3 regions of the Kitasatospora sp. NPDC058243 genome follow, and region 2 is predicted to be linked to each of the others. Evidence: predicted binding sites of a transcription regulator. Region 2 holds the regulator's gene; each other region holds the start of a gene.
What was found. Region 2 encodes HrcA, which represses chaperone genes, less so after heat shock. Its sites were predicted from a motif close to TTNGCACTCNGNNNNNCNGAGTGCNAA; they were not measured.
Positions count from the first base shown of each region.

Region 1: a site for HrcA is predicted at 2,841-2,867, ahead of groL (chaperonin GroEL). Genes of this name have one in related genera too.
Region 3: a site for HrcA is predicted at 3,523-3,549, ahead of ACFVX9_RS30695 (FmdB family zinc ribbon protein). Genes of this name have one in related genera too.

Region 1 is NZ_JBHVWW010000053.1:6,814-14,240, forward strand. Features, by position in the region: SAM riboswitch class I at 141-277, shown strand; gene thrC (threonine synthase) at 295-1,575, shown strand; gene ACFVX9_RS28110 (MoaD/ThiS family protein) at 1,617-1,895, shown strand; gene ACFVX9_RS28115 (cold-shock protein) at 2,474-2,677, shown strand; gene groL (chaperonin GroEL) at 3,024-4,646, shown strand; gene ACFVX9_RS28125 (hypothetical protein) at 4,742-5,098, shown strand; gene ACFVX9_RS28130 (PadR family transcriptional regulator) at 5,209-5,592, shown strand; gene ACFVX9_RS28135 (hypothetical protein) at 5,589-6,581, shown strand; gene ACFVX9_RS28140 (copper homeostasis protein CutC) at 6,639-7,325, shown strand; gene ACFVX9_RS28145 (HelD family protein) at 7,383-7,427, opposite strand, start outside.
Region 2 is NZ_JBHVWW010000003.1:27,421-34,847, reverse strand. Features, by position in the region: gene ACFVX9_RS03180 (PDZ domain-containing protein) at 1-344, opposite strand, end outside; gene ACFVX9_RS03175 (16S rRNA (uracil(1498)-N(3))-methyltransferase) at 417-1,166, opposite strand; gene dnaJ (molecular chaperone DnaJ) at 1,440-2,579, opposite strand; gene hrcA (heat-inducible transcriptional repressor HrcA) at 2,656-3,690, opposite strand; gene htpX (zinc metalloprotease HtpX) at 3,954-4,874, shown strand; gene ACFVX9_RS03155 (hypothetical protein) at 4,946-5,530, shown strand; gene ACFVX9_RS03150 (DUF3097 domain-containing protein) at 5,555-6,382, shown strand; gene ACFVX9_RS03145 (Uma2 family endonuclease) at 6,386-6,940, opposite strand; gene hemW (radical SAM family heme chaperone HemW) at 6,982-7,427, opposite strand, start outside.
Region 3 is NZ_JBHVWW010000061.1:46,957-54,383, reverse strand. Features, by position in the region: gene ACFVX9_RS30705 (potassium/proton antiporter) at 163-1,647, shown strand; gene ACFVX9_RS30700 (MFS transporter) at 1,976-3,367, shown strand; gene ACFVX9_RS30695 (FmdB family zinc ribbon protein) at 3,561-3,893, shown strand; gene ACFVX9_RS30690 (hypothetical protein) at 4,217-4,480, shown strand; gene mscL (large conductance mechanosensitive channel protein MscL) at 4,511-4,930, shown strand; gene ACFVX9_RS30680 (hypothetical protein) at 4,941-5,180, opposite strand; gene ACFVX9_RS30675 (sigma-70 family RNA polymerase sigma factor) at 5,321-6,292, opposite strand; gene ACFVX9_RS30670 (phosphatase PAP2 family protein) at 6,745-7,427, shown strand, end outside.

The sequences.
Region 1 (7,427 bases), on a different contig from region 2:
TCCTCGGCGGGGTCGGTGGGACGCGCCATCTCGCGTGGCGGACGATCCCGTTCGGGGTTGACGCCTTCGGATACAGTCTTCGTACAGCGGCCGGACCTTTGCACGTCGGGGTCGCCGTTGAGCACCACCACAATTTCACAAGCTCATCCAGAGGGACTGAGGGAACGGCCCGTTGACGTCCCGGCAACCTTCTCGCGCGGCTGTCTGTCGACAGGCCCCGGCGGGACAGGTGCCAATTCCGGCCTGTGGCGCGACCGTGCCACGGGGAAGATGAGGAGAGAGGCCTCCGCCATCATGGCTATCGACACTGTCGCACCCGCATCCGTGGACCTCGGCCCCGCCACCGCGCTGTCCTGTCGGGAGTGCGGCACCCGCTTCCCGCTCGGTCCGAGCTTCGCCTGCCTGGAGTGCTTCGGCCCGCTGGAGATCGCGTACGACTTCGGCAGCGAGGGCGCCGAGGCGCTGCGCCGCCGGATCGAGGCCGGCCCGAGTTCGATCTGGCGCTACGCGCCGCTGCTGCCCGTCCCGGCCGACGTCGCCACCAAGCCCAACCTGAACCCCGGTTGGACCCCGCTGGTCAAGGCGGACAACCTGGGCCGCGAGCTGGGCTTCACCGCGCAGCTGCACATCAAGGACGACTCGGGCAACCCGACCCACTCGTTCAAGGACCGCGTGGTGGCCTGCGCCATCGAGGCCGCGCGGGCCTTCGGCTTCACGACGCTCTCCTGCTCCTCCACCGGCAACCTGGCCGGCGCGGTGGGCGCGGCGGCCGCCCGGGCCGGTTTCAAGTCCTGCGTGTTCATCCCGCACGACCTGGAGCAGGGCAAGGTCGTCATGGCCGGGGTGTACGGCGGCGAGCTGGTCGGCATCGAGGGCAACTACGACGACGTGAACCGCTTCTGCTCGGAGCTGATCGGCGATCCGGCCGGTGAGGGCTGGGGCTTCGTCAACGTCAACCTGCGCCCCTACTACGGCGAGGGCTCCAAGACGCTGGCGTACGAGATCTGCGAGCAGCTCGGCTGGCGGCTGCCGGAGCAGATCGTCATCCCGATCGCCTCCGGCTCCCAGCTGACCAAGATCGACAAGGGGCTGCAGGAGCTGATCAGGCTCGGCCTGGTCGAGGACCGGCCGTACAAGGTCTTCGGCGCCCAGGCGGCGGGCTGCTCGCCGGTATCGGCGGCGTTCAAGGCCGGCCAGGACGTGATCCGCCCGGTCAAGCCGGACACCATCGCCAAGTCGCTGGCGATCGGCAACCCGGCGGACGGCCCGTACGTGCTGGACATCGCCCGGCGCACCGGCGGCGCGGTCGAGGACGTCACCGACGCCGAGGTGGTGGACGCGATCCGGCTGCTGGCCCGGACCGAGGGCGTCTTCGCCGAGACCGCGGGCGGGGTGACCGTCGGCGTGCTGAAGAAGCTGGTGGAGACCGGCCAGCTGGACCCGGCCAAGGAGACCGTCGCGATCAACACCGGCGACGGCCTGAAGACCCTGGACGCCGTCGCCGGGGCCGGGATGACCGCCGTCATCCGCCCGACCCTGGCGTCCTTCCACGACGCCGGCCTCGCGTCCGCCTGAAACACCCCCCACCCCGCTGGGTCGCACCCGCTAGGAGAACCATGAGCGCCAACGTCCGTATCCCCACCATCCTGCGCACCTACACCGGCGGCGCCGCCGAGGTGGCCGCCGAGGGCGCCACCCTGGGCGAGGTCATCGCCGACCTGGAGAAGAACCACGCGGGGATCGCCGCCCGCATCCTGGACGACGCCGGCAAGCTGCGCCGTTTCGTCAACGTCTACGTGAACGACGACGACGTGCGCTTCGCCGAGGGCCTGGCGACCGGGATCGCGGCCGGCGCCAGCGTCTCGATCATCCCGGCGGTGGCCGGCGGCTGCTGAGCCGCGCCCCGACCCGGGCACCCCGCCCGAGCCGTTCGTCCGACCGGCCGTCCGCGCGTACGGAATTCCGTTCTCCGTACGCACGGACGGCCGGCCGCATTTCGGCGGGAATATGGCGGGGTCAAGTCGGAGTAGAGTGTGGCTCGGTTGGGAACAGGGCTTCCCCTCATCCTCACCCGCGAATCGCCGGACGGTCGTCCGGCCGCTGAGACCGGTCGGGTGCCTGGGCCGTGAAACATGTCAGGCAGATGTCAGAATTCCCGCGGGGATTTGTAGTAATCCGTCCGCTATGTCCGGCGTGAAATGCCGAATTCCTCCCGCTTTCGCCCGTCCTGCCCCTTGGCGCGGTGCCGGAATTCCCCGCAGCTGACCCTGTTGCAGAGGGCGTCGATCCGGATACATTCAGCCGCGGTCGACGTAATCACCCGCTCACAGGGCGCCGTCAGGCACCCCCGGCGGAGGACTGCGGCGTGCACGGCTGCGCCCAGGGGGGGTTCCCCGGGCCGGCCTTCAAACCAGACCCGGGCCCGCGACCTGCGGGCGCGTGAAGGGCCAGCACAGCACTAGGGGAGTTCGGAATGGCTCAGGGCACCGTCAAGTGGTTCAACGCGGAGAAGGGCTACGGCTTCATCGCGGTCGACGGTGGTGCGGACGTCTTCGTCCACTACAGCGCGATCCAGATGGACGGCTACCGCACCCTCGAGGAGGGCCAGCGGGTCGAGTTCGAGATCTCCCAGGGACAGAAGGGCCCGCAGGCGGACATGGTCCGCGCCGCGGTGTGACCCCCTTCCGACCCCAGGAGCTCGGCGCGGCCCACGGCTGGTGACCACTCGCTTCTCGACGGGCCCGTACGACACGCGTCGTGCGGGCCCGTCGGCGTTCCCCGGCGGGGAGTTGCGCGGGTCGGCGGGAGCGCCCCGGACGGCTCGCGGGATCGCGATTGGGCTTGCACTCGACCACCCGGAGTGCTAATCATTGGCGTTAGCACTCACAGCGTGAGAGTGACAGCGGACCGGGTCGGTGAGGCCCCCGGGAGCGGTAGGGGAAAGGACCCCCGCACACCAGGGCCGTCCGTCGCGGGCACCCCTTGGTCCGAGCAGTCGACCGTGTCCCGGAGGACCACTTCTGATGGCCAAGATCATCGCCTTTGATGAGGAAGCTCGCCGCGGCCTTGAGCGTGGCATGAACCAGCTCGCCGACGCAGTGAAGGTCACGCTCGGCCCCAAGGGTCGCAACGTCGTGCTGGAGAAGAAGTGGGGCGCCCCCACGATCACCAACGACGGTGTCTCCATCGCCAAGGAGATCGAGCTCGAGGACCCCTACGAGAAGATCGGCGCGGAGCTCGTCAAGGAGGTCGCCAAGAAGACCGACGACGTCGCGGGTGACGGCACCACCACCGCCACCGTGCTCGCCCAGGCCCTGGTTCGCGAGGGTCTGCGCAACGTCGCCGCCGGCGCCAACCCGATGGCCCTGAAGCGCGGCATCGAGAAGGCCGTCGCCGCCGTCTCCGACCAGCTGCTGGCCCAGGCCAAGGACGTGGAGACCAAGGAGCAGATCGCCTCCACCGCCTCCATCTCGGCCGCCGACACCCAGATCGGCGAGCTCATCGCCGAGGCCATGGACAAGGTCGGCAAGGAAGGCGTCATCACCGTCGAGGAGAGCAACACCTTCGGTCTGGAGCTTGAGCTCACCGAGGGCATGCGCTTCGACAAGGGCTACATCTCCGCCTACTTCGCGACCGACCTGGAGCGCATGGAGGCGACGTTCGAGGACCCGTACATCCTCATCGCCAACTCCAAGATCGGCTCGGTCAAGGACCTGCTGCCGCTGCTGGAGAAGGTCATGCAGAGCGGCAAGCCGCTCGTCATCATCGCCGAGGACGTCGAGGGCGAGGCCCTGTCGACCCTGGTCGTGAACAAGATCCGCGGCACCTTCAAGTCCGTCGCCGTCAAGGCCCCGGGCTTCGGCGACCGCCGCAAGGCCATGCTCGGCGACATCGCCATCCTCACCGGTGGCACCGTGATCTCCGAGGAGGTCGGCCTCAAGCTGGAGAACGCCGGCATCGACCTGCTGGGCACCGCCCGCAAGGTGGTCATCACCAAGGACGAGACCACCATCGTCGACGGTGGCGGCGACAGCGAGCAGGTCGCCGGCCGCGTGAACCAGATCCGCGCCGAGATCGAGAACAGCGACTCGGACTACGACCGCGAGAAGCTCCAGGAGCGCCTCGCCAAGCTGGCCGGCGGCGTGGCCGTCATCAAGGCCGGCGCGGCCACCGAGGTGGAGCTCAAGGAGCGCAAGCACCGCATCGAGGACGCCGTCCGCAACGCGAAGGCCGCCGTCGAGGAGGGCATCGTCGCCGGTGGTGGCGTCGCGCTGCTGCAGGCCTCGGTCGCCTTCGACAAGCTGGAGCTGGAGGGCGACGAGGCCACCGGTGCCAACATCGTCAAGGTCGCGCTGGAGGCCCCGATCAAGCAGATCGCGACCAACGCCGGCCTGGAGGGTGGCGTCGTGGTGGAGAAGGTGCGCAACCTCCCCGCCGGTCACGGCCTGAACGCGGCCACCAACACCTACGTCGACCTGATCGCCGAGGGCATCATCGACCCGGCCAAGGTGACCCGCTCCGCGCTGCAGAACGCCGCCTCCATCGCGGCGCTGTTCCTCACCACCGAGGCCGTCATCGCCGACAAGCCGGAGAAGGCCGCTGCGGCCGCCGGCGGCGGCATGCCGGGCGGTGACATGGACTTCTGATCCTGATCGCACCGATCGGATCAGTTGGTTCCTGATCGTGTGGGCGGTCCCCTTCGGGGGGCCGCCCACACGGCGTTCTACCGGAGAATGGACAGATGGCTTCCGACGACATCGAGACCGCGCTGCACAACGCGCGGGCGCTGATCCTGGCCGACCTCACCGCGCGGGACGTGGCGGACGCCGCCGTCGTCTCCTTGGTGGAGCAGGCCGTGACGCACCGCCGCTGGTGGCTGGAGCAGTGGCCGGACGGCACCGAGTACGTGCTCGGACTGGTCGCCCAGGACGTCCAGGACGCGCTGCTGGAGGCGTACGGGCGCTGGCCGCTGTGCACCGCCTGCGCCGCCGACGGGGACCCGCACGCGCTCGGCGTGGAGCCGGAGCTGGGGCCGGAGCCGCACTGGGTGTGCGGCAAGCAGGGTGCGGTGGTCGCGCCGGTGGGGGAGCTCTCCTAGTCCGCTCGTGGCCTGCTCCTGGTCCGCTCCCAGCCCGCTCGTGGTCCGCGTGGTGGACCGGGCGGCGGGAGTACTGGACCTATAGGTAGGTTGACGATATATGTAGTCGTATGACTGAACGCTCGATGCAGGAGCCGACGCTGCTGCTGCTCACCGCCCTGGCGGACGCCCCGAGACACGGCTACGCCCTCATCCAGGAGATCGCCGCGATCTCCGAGGGCCGGGTCAAGATGCGCACCGGCACCCTGTACGGCGCCCTCGACCGGCTGCTCCAGCAGGGGCTGATCGAGGTCGCCGCGGAGGAGGTCGTGGACGGGCGGGCGCGGCGCAGCTACGCGCTGACCAGCGTCGGCCGGGAGGCGCTGGCCTCCGAGGCGGAGCGGCTGCGGGCCGTCGCCACCGAGGCGGAGCGCCGTCTCGCGAACGTCCTGTCGGCGCTGCAGGGGAAGCCGGAGCCGGAGGGGAAGTCGATGATGAGGGGGTTCTTCGCATGACCACACCCATGACCACACCGACGATGGGGGCGCCTTCGACCGCGCTGCGGGCGGCGCTGCAGTTCTACCCGCCGCGCTACCGCCGGGAGCGCGGCGAGGAGCTGGCCGCGGTGTTCGCCGACACCACGGCGGAGGCCGGCCGCTCGGCCGTCGCCCGCGAGGCGTTGGACCTGGCCGCGTACGGACTGCGGGTGCGGCTCGGGCTGACCGGCTCCTCGCTGGCCGGGCGGGTGCTCGCGCTGGCCGCGCCGATGGTCGCCGGGGCGCTGGCCGGTGCGGCCCTGGTGCCGTGGGTGAGCGATGCGGAGCGGGCCGCCCATCGGCTGACCTGGGACGACTCGTACCTCACGTACGCCCTGACCATCGCGCCGCCGGTGATCGCGCTGCTGCTCGCGGTGGCCGTCGTGACGGGGCGCTGGACGGCGGTGCGGGTCATCTCGCTGGTCCAGGCCGTCTCCGCGCTGTTCGTGCTGGCGCAGGCCGTCGTGCTGCCGCCGGAGTTCGACCTCTGGGGGGTGGGGGACAGCAGCGTGGCCACCATGCCGTTCGTGCTGGGGGCGCTGCTGCTGGCCGCGGCGCCGACGGAGTTGCTGCCCAGGGCCTCCTGGCGTTCCGGCGGGCTGGCGCTGGCCTCGGTCCTCGGGGGCGGGCTGCTGGTGGCGCTCCAGCACTGGGGCGACTCGACCTTCCCGCTGGACATGCAGTGGTTCGCGGTGCTGCTGATCGGGCCGCTGCTGCTGACCTTCACCGCGCTGCGCGGCCGGGTGCTGCCGGCGGCCGTCGGGGTCGCGGTGCTGTCGCTGACGATGTTCGCGGGCCTGTTCAACATCTGGCGCGAGGGCCGCGGGTTCTGGCACGTGCTGCCGATGGCGGCGCCGGTGCTGCTGCTCCTGGTGGCGGCCGCGGTGGCGGTGCGCCGGATCGGGACCGGCGACGGGCTCGGCGGACGGTTCGGCGGGGGCTCCGGGAAGGGGCGCAGCCTGGCGTGATCCGGGGGGTGGGGCGAAGTGCTCGCCGGGCCCGGCCGGATGTGGCAACCTACTGATATGTCTAGACCAATTTTCGAAGTCATCGCGCTGACGCCCCAGGACGCCCAGGCTGCCGAGTCGGGCGGCGCCGACCGGCTCGAACTGGTCACCGACATGGCCGCGGACGGGCTCACCCCGCCCGTCGAGGACTTCGCCCGGATCCGGGCCGCCGTCGACATCCCGCTGCGCGTCATGCTCCGGATCCAGGACGGCTTCGCGCCCGGCGGCCTGGACGAACTGGCCGCCCGGGCCGCCGCGTTGCGGGCCGAGGGCGCCGAGGAGTTCGTCTTCGGCTTCCTCCACGCCGACGGTGCCGTCGACCTGGCCGCCACCGCCGCCGTCGCCGAGGCGGTGGCCGGCTGCCGCTGGACCTTCCACCGGGCGATCGACCACAGCGCCGACCGGGCCGCCCTGCGGGCCGCCGTCGGCGCGCTGCCCGGGCTGGACACCTTCCTCACCTCGGGCGCGGCCGCCGGCGTCGACGCCGGGCACAAGGTGCTGCTGGCGGACCTGGCCCGCGCGGGCGAGCCCGGGTACGGGCAGCGGATCCTGATCGGCGGCGGCCTGCGGGCCGAACACCTGAAGGGCCTGCGGGCCGAGGGCTTCGACGGCTTCCACGTCGGCGGCGCGGTGCGGGCCGACGGCTGGCGGACGCCGGTGGACGCGGCCAAGGTCGCCGAGTGGCGGGCGCTGATCGACGCCTGAGCGCGCGCGGCGGGCGGGGGCCGGTCCCGGTGGGGCCGGCCCCCGCTGCCCGGTTCCTCAGTGCAGCTGCGCGGGCAGCGGCTCGCCGTGCAGCACCGTCAG
Region 2 (7,427 bases):
TCACCGGCGGTGGTGAGGGCGATCGGGCGCCCGTCGGCCGTCCAGCCCCGCACCTCGGTCTGCTCGCTGCCCCAGTGGGTGAGCCGCCGGGACGGCCCGCCGTCCACCGGCACCACGTGCACCTCGGGCGCGCCGTCCCGGGTGGAGGTGAAGGCGATGTGCCGCCCGTCGGGGGCGAACCGGGGGTGCCGGACGGGCAGGTGATCGGCCGTCAGCCGCCAGGCCCGGCCACCGTCCAGCGGGGCCAGCCAGACGTCGTCCTCGGCGACGAAGGTGACCAGGTCACCGTGCAGATGGGGGTGGCGCAGGTAGGCGCCCGCAGAGGTGCTCAGGGGTTCCGTCACGCGGTCAGCGTAGGCACGCGCGCGCACGGCGCGGGCCGGTTCGGGCAGACTCCGACCGCACGGGCGGGCCGGCTACGACCAGCGGCCGGTGCGCCCCAGCAGCAGGGCGCCGGCGGCCACCCCGGCGGTGGAGGTGCGCAGCACCGAGGGGCCCAGCCGGTACGGCCCGGCGCCCGCCTCGGCGAACGCGGCCAGCTCCTCCGGGGAGACCCCGCCCTCCGGGCCGACCACCAGCACCACGTCCCCGGCCGCGGGCAGCGCGGCCAGCGCCAGCGGCTCGGCGCCCTCCTCGTGCAGCACGGCGGCGAACGCGGCCTGGGCCAGCAGCGGCGCCAGCTGCCGGGTGGTCGCCGGCTCGCGCACCTCGGGGAAGCGCAGCCGGCGGGACTGCTTGCCGGCCTCCCGGGCGGTGGCCCGCCACTTGGCGAGCGCCTTGGCACCCCGCTCGCCCTTCCACTGAGTGATGCAGCGCGAGGCGGCCCACGGGACGATCACGTCCACGCCGACCTCGGTCATGGTCTCCACCGCGAGCTCGCCGCGGTCGCCCTTGGGCAGCGCCTGGACGACGACGATCCGCGGCGCCGGCTCGGGCTCCCGGCGGACGGCGGCCACCGTGACGTCGATCGCGTCCTTGCCGAGCACCGCGGCGACCGTCCCGTCCACCCCGAGGCCCAGCCCGTCGGCGAGGGTCACCGCCTCGCCCGCCGCCAGCCGCTTCACCGCGGCCGCGTGCCGCCCCTCCGGCCCGTCGAGGCGCACCACGGAGCCGGGCGCGGCGGCGGCGATCCGCTCGGTCTCGACGACGAAGACGGGGGCGGTCATGCGGGGAACCTCCGGGGGGTGGGGCGGATCGGGAACGCGAAAGGGGCGCCGGGCGGAACCCGGCACCCCCGCGCGGACGGCCAGGGCCTGGCGGGCCCGGGCTAGGGCGTGTCTGACAATTCGCGGCGGATCAGCGCGCGGCGTTGGGCGCCCGGCTGGGCGTGCCGGCGAAGCGTCCTCGTACTGGGTCGTACTTGGATGTTTCGCCGGTGCGGTCAGGCGGGATGCCCGGCGTCGCGCGCCCGGCGGGAATTGTCAGACACGCCCTAGGGCCTAGCGGCCGTTGAACGCGTCCTTGAGGCGCGAGAACAGGCCCTGCTGGCCCGGCGCGAACTGGCCGGACGGCCGCTCCTCGCCGCGCAGCACCGCGAGCCGGCGCAGCAGCTCCTCCTGCTCGGGGTCGAGCTTGGTGGGCGTCTGCACCTCGACATGCACTATCAGGTCGCCTCGGCCGCCGCCGCGCAGGTGCGTGATGCCGCGGCCGTGCAGCGGGATCGACTGGCCGGACTGGGTGCCGGGCCGGATGTCGAGCTCCTCCAGCCCGTCCAGGGTCTGCAGCGGCACCTGGGTGCCGAGGGACGCGGCCGTCATCGGGATGGTGACGGTGCAGTGCAGATCGTCCCCGCGCCGCTGGAAGACGGTGTGGGTGGTCTCGGCGATCTCGACGTACAGGTCGCCGGCCGGGCCGCCGCCGGGGCCGACCTCGCCCTCGCCGGCCAGCTGGATCCGGGTGCCGTTGTCGACACCGGCCGGGATCTTGACGGTCAGGGTGCGCCGGGCGCGGACCCGGCCGTCGCCGGCGCACTCCGGGCACGGGGTCGGCACGACGGTGCCGAAGCCCTGGCACTGCGGGCAGGGCCGGGAGGTCATGACCTGGCCCAGGAACGACCGGGTGACCTGGGAGACCTCGCCCCTGCCGCGACACATGTCGCAGGTCTGCGCGGAGGTGCCGGGGGCCGCGCCCTCACCGCTGCACGTGGTGCAGGTGACGGCCGTGTCGACCTGGAGTTCCTTGGTGGTGCCGAAGGCGGCCTCCTCCAGGGTGATCTCCAGCCGGATCATGGCGTCCTGGCCGCGGCGGGTGCGCGAGCGCGGGCCGCGCTGGCCGGCCGCGGCGCCGAAGAAGGCGTCCATGATGTCGGAGAAGCCGAAGCCGGCCGCCCCCGCGCCGAAGCCGCCCGCGCCCCCGCCGCCCGGCGAGAGCGGGTCACCGCCGAGGTCGTAGACCTGGCGCTTCTGCGGGTCGGAGAGCACCTCGTAAGCGGCGTTGATCTCCTTGAACCGCTCCTGCGTCTTCGGGTCCGGGTTGACGTCCGGGTGCAGTTCGCGTGCCAGGCGTCGGAAGGCCTTCTTGATCTCGTCCTGCCCCGCATCCCGTCGGACGCCGAGTACCGCGTAGTAGTCCGTGGCCACCAAATGCTCCGCTTGTTCCGCCTGTAGTAGTGCTGCGACTGGACACCGCCGTCAGAGGTTCCGACGGCGGCCTGTGCTACGACTCGGCCAGAATCTGGCCCACGTACCGCGCCACCGCACGCACCGCCCCCATTGTGCCCGGATAGTCCATCCGGGTCGGACCGATCACACCCAGTTTGGCCACGCTCTCGTCGCCCGAACCGTAACCGACCGACACCACCGAGGTGGAATTCAGCCCCTCGTAGGCGATCTCCCGCCCGATCCGGACCGTCATCGCGGCGTCCGCCGTCTCACCCAGGAGGCGGAGCAGGACGACCTGCTCCTCCAGGGCTTCCAGCACCGGCTGGATGGTCAGGGGGAAGTCGTGCCCGAAGCGGGTCAGGTTGGCCGTGCCGGCCAGCATGATCCGCTCCTCGTTCTGCTCGGCGAGCGCTTCGAACAGCGTCGCCAGGACCGTGCTGACGGTCGGGCGGTCCGGCGGCTCGAAACCCGCCGGGAGCTCCTCCAGGAACCCCGGCACGTCCGGCAGCCGCTGGCCGACGGCCCGCGCGTTGATCCGGGCCCGCAGGTCCGCCAGGACCGTCTCGCCGACCGGGCCCGGGCAGTCGACCATCCGCTGCTCGACCCGGCCGGTGTTGGTGATCAGGACCAGCATCACCTTGGTCGGGGCCAGCGCCACCAGCTCGATGTGCCGGACGGTGGACCGCGACAGCGAGGGGTACTGCACCACCGCGACCTGCCGGGTGAGCTGGGCGAGCAGCCGCACCGTCCGCATGACCACGTCGTCCAGGTCGACGGCGCCGTCCAGGAAGTGCCGGATCGCCCGGCGCTCGGGGGCGCTCATCGGCTTGACCTCGGCGAGCTTGTCGACGAACAGGCGGTACCCCTTGTCGGTGGGGATGCGCCCGGCGCTGGTGTGCGGCTGGTGGATGTAGCCCTCCTCCTCCAGCGCCGCCATGTCGTTGCGCACGGTCGCCGGGGAGACTCCGAGGTTGTGCCGCTCCACCAGGGCCTTGGAGCCGACCGGCTCCTCGGTGCCCACATAGTCCTGGACGATCGCGCGGAGCACGGCGAGCTTGCGGTCGTCCAGCTGGCGAACCTCACCGGCCATGGGGCACACACCTCCGTCTTCGCACGTTGTCCGTTCGTGTCACGCATGCTGCTGCCCGCTCCGGGAGGATCCCGGCTCCGGCACCCGCTTTGGCACTCTGAACCTGCGAGTGCCAAAACCGTACCTGCCAGTGTAAGGCCCGGGCCCAACGGCAGGAACGGCCCGGCCGGAGTGATCCTGCCCGCAGTTCCCGGCGCGGGGGTGGTGCCGCAGGGCCGTCCGGGTGGCAGCATCGAAGACGACGGCGAATGGAGGAGCAAGCAATGTCGAGCTCGGGCCAGCACACCCGTTTCGCGCCCGACCGCGGCCTGACCGGCCGCATGGTCGTGACGATGTTCGTGATCGGGCTGCTGTACGTCGGTTTCACCGGTCTGCTGATCGTGCTGCTGCGCGGCGCCTGGCCACTGATCGTCCTGATCTCCGGCGGGCTGTTCGTGGCCCAGTTCTGGTTCAGCGACAAGATCACCGAACGGGCGATGGGCGCCCACCAGGTGACCCCTGAGCAGTACCCGCAACTGCACGGCACCATCGACCGGCTCTGCGCGCTGGCCGACATGCCCAAACCCCGGGTGGCGGTCGCCGACAACGACATGCCGAACGCCTTCGCCACCGGCCGCAACCCGCAGAACGCCGTGGTGTGCGTCACCACCGGCCTGCTGCGCCGGCTGGAGCCCGAGGAACTGGAGGGCGTCCTCGCCCACGAACTGTCCCACGTCGCCCACCGGGACGTCGCGGTGATGACCATCGCCGGCTTCCTCGGCGTCCTCGCCGGGGCCATGACCCGGATCGCCATGTACGGCGGGTTCATGGGCGGCAACCGCAACAACAACGACCAGAACGCGGCCATCGTCGCCCTGATCATCCCGCTGGTGTCGATGGTCGTCTACGCCATCAGCTTCCTGCTCACCCGGCTCCTGTCCCGCTACCGGGAACTCGCCGCCGACCGCGCCGCCGCCCAGCTCACCGGCCGGCCCAGCGCCCTCGCCTCCGCGCTCACCAAGGTCACCGGCCAGATCGCCGCCATCCCCAGCAAGGACCTGCGCCAGGCGCAGCCCTACAACGCCTTCTACTTCGCCCCCGCGCTGAGCGCCCGGGAGACCGCCTCGCAGCTGTTCTCCACCCACCCGACGCTGGAGAAGCGGCTCGCGGAGCTGGCGAAGATCTCCGAGCAGCTCGGCCGCTGAGGCCCCGGCCCCCTGCGGCCCTCCCGCCCCCCTCCTGGCTCCTCCCGACTCCCTCCCCCGAAAGGACCGCCGTGGGAATCCTGGACACCCTGTTCGGGCGCACCAAGCCCGTCAAGCCCGACCTCGACCAGCTGTTCGGCGTCCCGTCCGCCGCCCTCACCCTGGAGGCCGCGGCCGGGTTCACCCCCACCGGGCTCGGCTCGGTCTGCTTCGCCGCCGTCGAGGGCGCGGCCTTCGGCCAGGTCGAACAACAGGTGCGGGCGCTGCTCGACGCCGACACCGAGCGCGGCGGCGTCCCGGTCGAGGCCTCCAAGGACGGCTACGGCTACTCCTGGCTGCTCGCCCGGCACACCCCCGAGGAACTGCCGGACCTGGTCAACGACCTGCACGCGGTCAACAGCGAGCTGGAGGCGAACGGCTTCGGGCCGCAGCTGCTCTGCTCGCTGGTCGGCTTCCGCAACCCGGACGGGCAGTCGCTGGCCCTGGTCTACCTCTACAAGCGCGGCACCTTCTACCCCTTCGCCCCGATGCCCGGCGGCGGGGAGCGGCGCAACAGCCCGCTGGAGCTCCAGGTCAACGCGACGCTCGGGAACGACCTGCGGCTGGAGAAGGACCTCAGCCGCTGGTTCCCGGTCTGGGGCGCGCCGGGCCTCTGACGGTCCGTCCGTATAGTCGCTTTCATGCACAGCCGCCAGTACGGACCCGACCTGACCCCGCCGTGGAAGAAGCAGCAGCCCGCCCCGGAGGTGACCGCCGAACGGGACCTGGTGGTGGAGGAGGCCGCCACCGGCTTCTGCGGCGCGGTGGTGCGCTGCGAGAAGACCGCCGAGGGCTTCACCGTCACCCTGGAGGACCGCTTCGGCAAGCTCCGGGTGTTCCCGCTGGTGCCGCGCGGCTTCCTGCTGGAGGGCCGGACGGTCACCCTGGTGCGCCCGGCCGGCCCCGCTCCCTCCCGCACGCCGGCCCGCACCGCCTCCGGCTCGGTCGCCGTCCCCGGTGCCCGGGCCCGGGTCGCCCGCGAGTCGCGGATCTACGTCGAGGGCCGGCACGACGCCGAACTGGTCGAGCGGGTCTGGGGCGACGACCTGCGGATCGAGGGCGTGGTCGTCGAGTACCTGGAGGGCGTGGACGACCTGCCCGCGATCGTCGCCGACTTCGCCCCCGGCCCGGGCCGGCGCCTCGGCGTCCTGGTCGACCACCTGCTCCCCGGCACCAAGGAGCACCGCATCGCCGCCCAGGTCACCGGCGACGCCGTCCTGGTCGTCGGCCACCCCTACATCGACATCTGGCAGGCCGTGAAGCCCGCCTCCGTCGGCATCCCCGGCTGGCCCGCCGTCCCGCGCGGCGAGGAGTGGAAGGAGGGCGTCTGCCGCCGCCTCGGCTGGCCGGTGAACACCCCCGCCGCCTGGAAGCGGATCCTCTCCACGGTGGACAGCTACAAGGACCTGGATCCGGAACTACTGGGAAAGGTCGAGGAGTTGATCGACTTCGTGACGATTCCGGAGTGACTGTCAGAGCGTTCCGAACTCACCTGTGTCCAGCGTCACGCCCAGGACGTCGACCCGGACGGGGTCGCCGAACTTGAAGGGCTGCCCGACCGCGTAGTCCGGGACGCCCGACGCGGTAGCGGTGTCGGGTTCGGTGAGCAGCAGACACTCGCCCTTGAAGGGGTCGACGATCAGATAGGCCTTGATCGTCCCGCCCGCGTACATCTCCCGCTTGACGTGGTAGTCGCGATAGGCGCTGGTCTTCGACACCACCTCGACGACCATGGTCACCGCAGGCGCCGGGACCAACCGTCCGGGGGCTTCCACCGCGCCCCGCTCGATCACCACCAGATCCGGCTGCGGCTCGCTGGCCTCGTGCGCGAAGGCCAGGTCCTGGGTCTGCAACCGATGCCAGAGAGCCCGCGGGACCTGATCCACGATGCACTCGACGATGAGGTTGTGGACCAGATCCGGCCCCGCCGTCATCACGATTTCCCCCCTGATGAGCTCGGCCTTGACGCCTTCCGGCACCTCCAGGTTCTCGAAGATCCCGGTCATCCGATCATCGATGGCGGTCATCGCACGCTCCCTCCGACGGCTGACGTCCACGTCAACGAATGTCAGTCCACCAGGTCACGTACGACCGCGTCGGCGAGCAGGCGGCCCTGGAGGGTGAGGACGGCGCGGCCCCCGGCGTACGGCTCGGCGGCGAGGAGGCCGTCGGCGAGGTGGCGGGCGGCGGCGTGGCGGCCGGTGTCGGTGAGGAGGGTGAGCGGGATGCCCTCGGCGAGGCGCAGTTCCAGCAGGATGCGCTCGACCCGGCGGTCCTCCTCGGCGAGCACCTCGCGGCCCAGGGCGGGGGTGCGGCCCTCGGCGAGGGCCTGGGCGTAGGCGGCGGGGTGCTTGGCGTTCCACCAGCGGACGCCGCCGACGTGGCTGTGCGCGCCCGGGCCGGCGCCCCACCAGTCGGCGCCGGTCCAGTACAGCTCGTTGTGGCGGCAGCGGCCCTCGGGGGTGGTGGCCCAGTTGGAGACCTCGTACCAGGTGTAGCCGGCGGCGCTGAGCG
Region 3 (7,427 bases), on a different contig from region 2:
GGCGGCGGTCGGGGGCCCGGGGAGGAAAAGAAACTAAAGATATGGCAAAATGTTAGACTGAGTAACGATCCGCAACAGGAGCATTGACGCCTTCTTAACGGGTCGCACCCTCCAGCACCACCAGACACCCCGCCCGCCCCTGCCTGCACGAGGTGCCACTGCGTGAACATCGACCACCTGAACCAGCTCCTCCTCGAGTTCTCCGTGATCCTGCTGGTCGCGGTGGTCGCCGTGCGGATATCCACCCGCTCAGGGCTACCGAGCCTGCTGATCTACCTCGGGATCGGCGTCGCCCTGGGCCAGAACGGCATCGGCGTCTCCTTCAACAACGCCGAGCTGACCCAGGTGCTCGGCTACGCGGCCCTCGTGGTGATCCTCGCCGAGGGCGGCCTCAAGACCAGCTGGCGCGAGGTCAGACCCGTGATGCCGGCCGCCACCGTGCTCGCCACCGTCGGCGTCGGGGTCAGCGTGTTCGTCACCGCGGCCGGCGCGCACTGGCTGGTCGGCCTGGACTGGCGGACCTCGATGCTGCTCGGCGCGATCGTCTCCTCCACCGACGCCGCCGCCGTCTTCTCCGTCCTGCGCATGGTCCCGCTGCCGCACCGGCTCACCGGCCTGCTGGAGGCCGAGTCCGGCTTCAACGACGCGCCCGTGGTCATCCTGGTCGTCGCCTTCGCCACCACCGGCGAGCTGGACTCCTGGTACGTCCTGGTCGGCACGATCATCGCCGAGCTGGCGATCGGCGCGGCGGTCGGCTTCGCGGTCGGCAAGCTCGGCGCGTACGGGATCAAGCACGTCGCGCTGCCCTCCTCCGGCCTGTACCCGATCGCCGTGATGGCGCTGACCGTGCTCGCCTACGCGGGCGGCGCACTGCTGCACGGCTCCGGCTTCCTCGCCGTCTACATCTGCGCGGTGATCCTCGGCAACGCCAAGCTGCCGCACGGCCCGGCCGTCCGGGGCTTCGCCGACGGCCTGGCCTGGATCGGGCAGATCGGCATGTTCGTGCTGCTCGGCCTGCTCTGCACGCCCGAGACCATGGGCTCCGCGGTGGTCCCCGCGCTGGTGATCGGCGGCGTGCTGGTCTTCCTGGCCCGGCCGCTGTCCGTGGTGCTGACGCTGACCCCGTTCAAGGTGCCGGGCCGGGAGCAGGCGCTGCTCAGCTGGGCCGGACTGCGCGGGGCGGTGCCCATCGTGCTGGCGACCATCCCGCTGGTGTCGGGCGCGCCGAAGGCCCAGGACGTCTTCAACATCGTCTTCATCCTGGTCGTCGTCTTCACCCTGCTCCAGGGCCCGACCCTGCCCTGGGTGGCCAAGCAGCTGCGGATCGGCGAGGGCTCGATGGGCCAGGACCTGGACATCGAGTCAGCCCCGCTGGAGAAGCTGCACGGGCACCTGCTGTCGGTCGCGCTCTCCCCCGGCTCCCGGATGTCCGGCGTGGAGGTCAGCGAGCTGCGGCTGCCCAAGGGGGCCGCCGTCACCCTGGTGGTGCGGGAGGGCAGCTCCTTCGTGCCGGACAAGGCGACGGTGCTGCGCGGCGGGGACGAGCTGCTGGTGGTCACCACCGACGAGGTCGGCGAGGCGGCCGAGCGGCGGCTGCGGGCCGTGGACAAGGGCGGCAAGCTCGCGGGGTGGCTGCACGGGCGGTGAGCCCGGCGGGTGGGCGGCGGGTGGTGACCGGAAGACCGGAAGGCCTCACCCGCTGTTCACCTTCGATGGGCAGGACAATTTTGGACGTGCCTTGTAGTCTGGGGATTCGCGCGACATCTACGCGCGTATATGTATGATGGTCAGATCACACCCAGCATCTGCCTGAAGCAGAGTTGGCGCGACCGTTCGGCGGCCGCGGTCCGGACCTCGGCCACCACGCCGGGCCGGCCCGGTATCTACCCCGGTCGACGCGCGAGAGGACGACTCTCGGCGCCGTCGGGGCCACCCCATGCCCTGCCGCGCTACCAGGCAGCAGGAAGGACCGACCGTGACGGCCCGCCGAACGGTCGACGACCCCGCGGACACCGCGACCCCGCGTGACACCGCCAACGCCACCCCCGCCGACGGCACCGCCGATGCCGTCGACGCCCCCGCCCCCGTGCGGGTCGGGTACGGCGCACTGCTGCGCACGCCCGGCGCCTGGACGTTCCTGGCACCGGCATTCCTCGCGCGGCTGCCGTACGCGATGCTCAGCATGGGCATCCTGCTGCTCGTCAAGGACACCCACGGCTCGTACGGCACCGCGAGCACCGTCGCGGCCGTCGCCGCCGTCGCCCAGGCCCTGATCGGCCCGCAGACCGGCCGGCTCGCCGACCGGTACGGCCAGACCGCCGTCCTCGTCCCGACCGTCGTGGTGCACGCGGCCTCGGTCGGCGCGCTGATCGCGCTGGCGCTCGGCCACGCACCGGCCTGGAGCCTGTTCCTGGCCGCCGTCCCGGCCGGCGCGAGCGTTCCGCAGATCGGCGCCATGGTCCGGGCCCGCTGGATCGCCGAGTTCACCGCGGACGGCGCGTCCGCCTCGTCCGCGGCCAAGGTGGGCACCGCGTTCGCCTTCGAGTCCGTGACGGACGAGTTCACCTTCGTGATCGGCCCGATCCTGGCCACCGCCGTCGCCACCACGGTCAGCCCCTCGGCCGGGCTGATCGCCGAGGCCACGCTGACCCTCGTCGGCGGTCTGGCCTTCGCCGCCCAGCGGCGCACCGCGCCCGCCCGGGCACTGCCCCAGCCCGGCGTGCGACGCGCCTCCGCGCTCGCCTCCCCCGGCGTCCGGCTGCTGGCCGGGGCCTTCCTCGGGGTGGGCGCCGTGTTCGGCGGCATGCAGGTCTCGGTGAACGCCTTCGCCGACTCGGTCGGGCAGCACGGCGCCGCCGGCACCGTGTACGGGATCTTCGCCGGCGGCTCGATGGTGGCCGGCGTGCTGTACGGCGTGATCGCCTGGCGGCGGTCCGTGCAGCAGCGGATGGTCATGAGCTACGCCCTGCTGGTGCTGGGCTGCTCGACGCTGTGGGCGATGCCCAACCTGGTCGCGCTCGCCGTCGCCGGACTGGTCTGCGGCCTGGCCATCGCGCCGACCCTGATCAGCGGCTACACCCTGGTCGAGACGCTCGTCGCGGACGGCGCCAAGACCGAGGCGTTCACCTGGCTGACCGGCGCCATCGGCCTCGGCCTGGCGGTCGGCCAGATGATCGCCGGGCAGCTGATCGACGGCCACGGGCCGTCCAGCGGGTTCCTGGTGCCGGTGGCCGGCGCCGGCCTGGGCCTGATCGCGCTGATATCACTGCGGCACCTGCTGACCGCGCCGGGCGGGCCTGGTCAGGTCGTCGCGGCCGCACCGGAGCGCGGCACCGCGGCGCAGCTGGTGGGCGCGGCCAAGGGCTGAGCGGGCACGCGGTGGCGCACCGCGCGAAGCCGTGGGCGGCGCGCGGTGGAAGCCGCGCGGAGCCGCGGTGGAGAAGTGTGCGCGGCTCGGCCACGGCTCATCTCACATCGGAGTCGCTGGACTGATTCAGCGGAATGCCGCATCATTGACCATCGTTAGCACTCATCAGGCGAGAGTGCCAGGAGGAAGACAAGTGCCCACGTACCAGTACCAGTGCACCGAGTGCGGCAACGGCCTGGAGGCGGTGCAGAAGTTCACCGACGAGGCGCTGACCACGTGCCCCGACTGCCAGGGACGGCTCCGCAAGGTCTTCTCGGCCGTGGGCGTCGTGTTCAAGGGCTCGGGCTTCTACCGCACCGACAGCCGCTCGTCCTCCAGCAGCACGGTGGGCGCAGGCTCCTCCGGTAGCTCCTCGGCGGCGTCGTCCGGCTCGACCCCGGCGTCGCCCTCGACGTCGTCGACGTCCTCGTCCTCCGGTTCTTCGAGCTCTTCCAGCTCCTCCAGCCCGGCTCCGGCCGCGAGCTGACCTCGGCGCCGGACGCCCGGCGCATCGACAGTACCCCCCCCCCCGCGAAGAACGCGGGGCGGCGGGCCTTTCGTCGTCCCGGTTCGCCGTCCCCGTTCACTGCCCCCGTGCGCTGTCCCGGCTCGTCGTCCCGGTTCGTCATCCCGGGCGGGCCGGATGCACTCGTGCGGGTGTACGAATTCATCCACAGGGCCCGAGTTGTCCACAGGCTGCGGATAACGGCTTTCCGGGGCGGCGCGCGGCGCACATCGTAGGGGTCGCCGGAGAACGACCGGCCCGCACAGGGGCGGCCCCCCACGACCTCGGTGGTGACCATGACGACCATGAGCCTCTCCGTACCGCTGCCCGCACCCACCGTGCCGCCCCGGCGGGAGGTGCCGCGCTTCCCCCCGATCCGGCGCGGGGCCGGCGGGTGGCACCGCTGGCGGCACGCCGTACGACGCCGGGCCGGGGTGCCCGCGCTGGTGCTGCTCGCGGTGGCCGCGGCGCTCGCGGTCGGGCCCGCACGGGCCGGGCTGCCGTCGCCGCCGGGCGGCCCGGTGGGCCGGACGGGTTGTCAATCCGGTCCGACGGAAGATCACCCGTAACCGGGCAACGACTTCGTCGTTCACGGCGGCATGAAAGGCTTCAAGCAATTCCTGCTGCGTGGAAACGTCGTCGAATTCGCCGTCGCCGTCGTCATCGGCGCGGCCTTCACCAACATCGTCAACGCCTTCGTCAAGGGCGTCATCAATCCGATCGTCGGCGTCTTCGGAACGAAGGACCTGGCGTCCTACAGTTCCTGCCTCAAGGGGCCCTGCGAGCTGAACGCCACCGGCGAGGTCACGTCCGGAATCCTCATCCTGTGGGGATCGGTGCTCAGCGCCCTGCTGCAGTTCCTGATCACGGCGGCCGTCGTCTACTTCGTCCTGATCGTGCCCATGAACAGGCTGGCCGCCAGGCGGAAGAGCACCGCCGAGACGCTGGCGGAGGCCGAGGCCAAGGAGGTCCAACTGCTCACCGAGATCCGCGACGCGCTGGTCGCCCCGCAGCGCTGAGCACCGCTCCTCAGTCCCCGTGGTGCGGCGGGCGCTGGCTCAGGTACCAGTCCAGTCCCCGCCCACCGCTCTCCCCCGCCCCGGGGCGCTCACCCCAGCCGGTGTCGGTGTCGTCCCGGGACTGCTGGTCCAGCGGGTCCCGGAAGACCAGCCGGGCCTTCGGCGCCGCCGGCCGCTGCTCCCGTCCCTGCTGCTCCCCCTGTCCCTGCTCCTGCTCCCGCGCCTGCCCCTGCTCGCTCACCCTGCTCACTTCCGCTTCCCGTCGACTGCCGTCCGGATCGTCCTGTCCCTCCAGCCTAAGAGCCCCGTGACACACCCCGGGCCCTGGTGCGGAGTGCTCCGCACCAGGGCCCGGGGCGGGGATGGAGCCGCAGGCAGTTGCTCGGGTTCTCAGGCGGCCTCGAAGCCCGCGTGGTCGGCGATCTTCTTCAGCTCGGCCAGCGCGTGCTTCTCGATCTGGCGGATCCGCTCGCGGGTGAGGCCGTGCTGCTTGCCCACCTCGGTGAGGGTGCGCTCGCGGCCGTCCTCCATCCCGTAGCGGGAGCGGATGATCGAGGCCGTGCGGTCGTCCAGCCGCCCGATCAGGCCGTCCAGCTCCTCGCGGCGGAGCATGACCATCACGGCGTCCTCGGGGGACGTCGCCCCGGTGTCCTCGACCAGGTCGCCGAACTGGGTCTCGCCCTCGTCGTCGACCGCCATGTTGAGGCTGACCGGGTCGCGGGCCCAATCCAGCACGTCCTTGATCCGGGCCTCGGTGGTGTCCAGCTCGGCCGCGATCTCGGCCGGCTCGGCCTCCCGGCCCAGCTCCTTGGACTTCTCCCGCTGCACCCGCCGGATCCGCCCCAGCTCCTCGACCAGGTGCACGGGCAGCCGGATGGTGCGGGACTGGTCGGCGATCGACCGGGTGATCGCCTGCCGGATCCACCAGGTGGCATAGGTGGAGAACTTGAAACCCTTGGCGTAGTCGAACTTCTCGACGGCGCGCACCAGGCCGGCGTTGCCCTCCTGGATGAGGTCCAGCAGCGGAAGGCCGCTGCGCGGGTACCGGCGGGCGACCGCCACCACGAGCCGGAGGTTCGAGCGGATGAAGACGTCCTTGGCGCGCTCGGCGTCCTCGGCTATCGCCTCCAGCTCCTCGCGCTTCACGCCGTCGGGGAACACGCCCTCCGCCAGCAGGTGCTGGGCGTACACGCCGGCCTCGATCCGCAGTGAGAGCTCGACCTCCTCGGCGGCATCGAGCAGGGGTGTCCTGGCGATCTCGTCGAGGTACATGCCGACCAGGTCGCGGTCGGCCTCAAGGTTGGTCGGGCGGGCCGCGCGAGTCCGGTCGGCCCTGTCGCGAACGACGGCACGGGTGGCCATGCTTGCTCCCTTTGCTGGAATTGCCGAGGTCTGCCTGCCTGCCCCCCTAGAGGGCAAGAAATGGGGGCCCCGCGGGGCTCACACGTAACGATCCAACGAACAGAATCCGGACAACATTCCCAAGTTACTCAGATTCTTCCCCGCGATGCAGTATCCTGCCGGTTTTCACCCCGGTTATGGACACCGGGTGACCGGTCGAGCACCTTAGGTGCCGTTTCCGCAACTGCTTCCGAGCGCTTCCGTCACGCCCCGCACACGCGCCCGCCGCCCCGCCGGCCGCCGTACAGGGTGAAACCCGCGAACGGGCACGCGCGTTCCCGCGCGCCCCCGCCTTCCGCCGGCGCCTTCCGCCGGCGCCCGCCCCCGGCGCACGCAGGTTCTCCCCACAAACGATGCCGAATCGCTATCACCCGTGGTCCTGATCGGCCCGGGACACTGGGAAGGTGTCAGCCATGCACCTGACCAACAGCTCGACCACCGTCACTGCGCGTCACCGCCGCCTCCTGCGGGATTCGGCGCTCGCGGTGGTCTGTGCCGCGCTGTTCGGCCTCCTGGCCGCCCTGGTGACCCGGCACTGGCATCCGCTGGAACAGCTCGACCAGAGCTGGATCGGCGAACTGCACACCTTCGCCCGGCAGCACCGGATCTGGACCGCCTCGGTGCAGACGCTCTCCGACATCGGCGGCACGGTCACGATGCGCACCCTGCTCGGCATCGCGGCCGTCTGGCTGTGGCTGATCGGCGCCCGGGTCCTGGCCGGCTGGGTGGCCGCCCAGACCCTGGTCGGCTGGGGCGGCCAGTGGGCGCTGAAGCTGGCCGTCGGCCGCCAACGCCCCTCCTTCGCCGACCCGGTCTCGCACGCCGGCGGCCCGGCCTTCCCCTCCGGGCACGCCATGGCCTCGGCGATCACCTGCGCGGTGCTGGTCGGCCTGGTCTGGTACCGGGTCCGTCGACGCGGACGGATCGCCGCCTGCGCGGTGGCGGCGGCGACGGTGCTGACCATCGGCTGGACCAGGATCGCCCTCGGGGTCCACTGGCCGAGCGACGTGGTCGCCGGCTGGCTGGCCGCCGGGTTCGTGCTGGGCGCCGTGACCGCCGTCGTCGAACTCTGGCGACCGGGCGCGCTGGCCCGCGA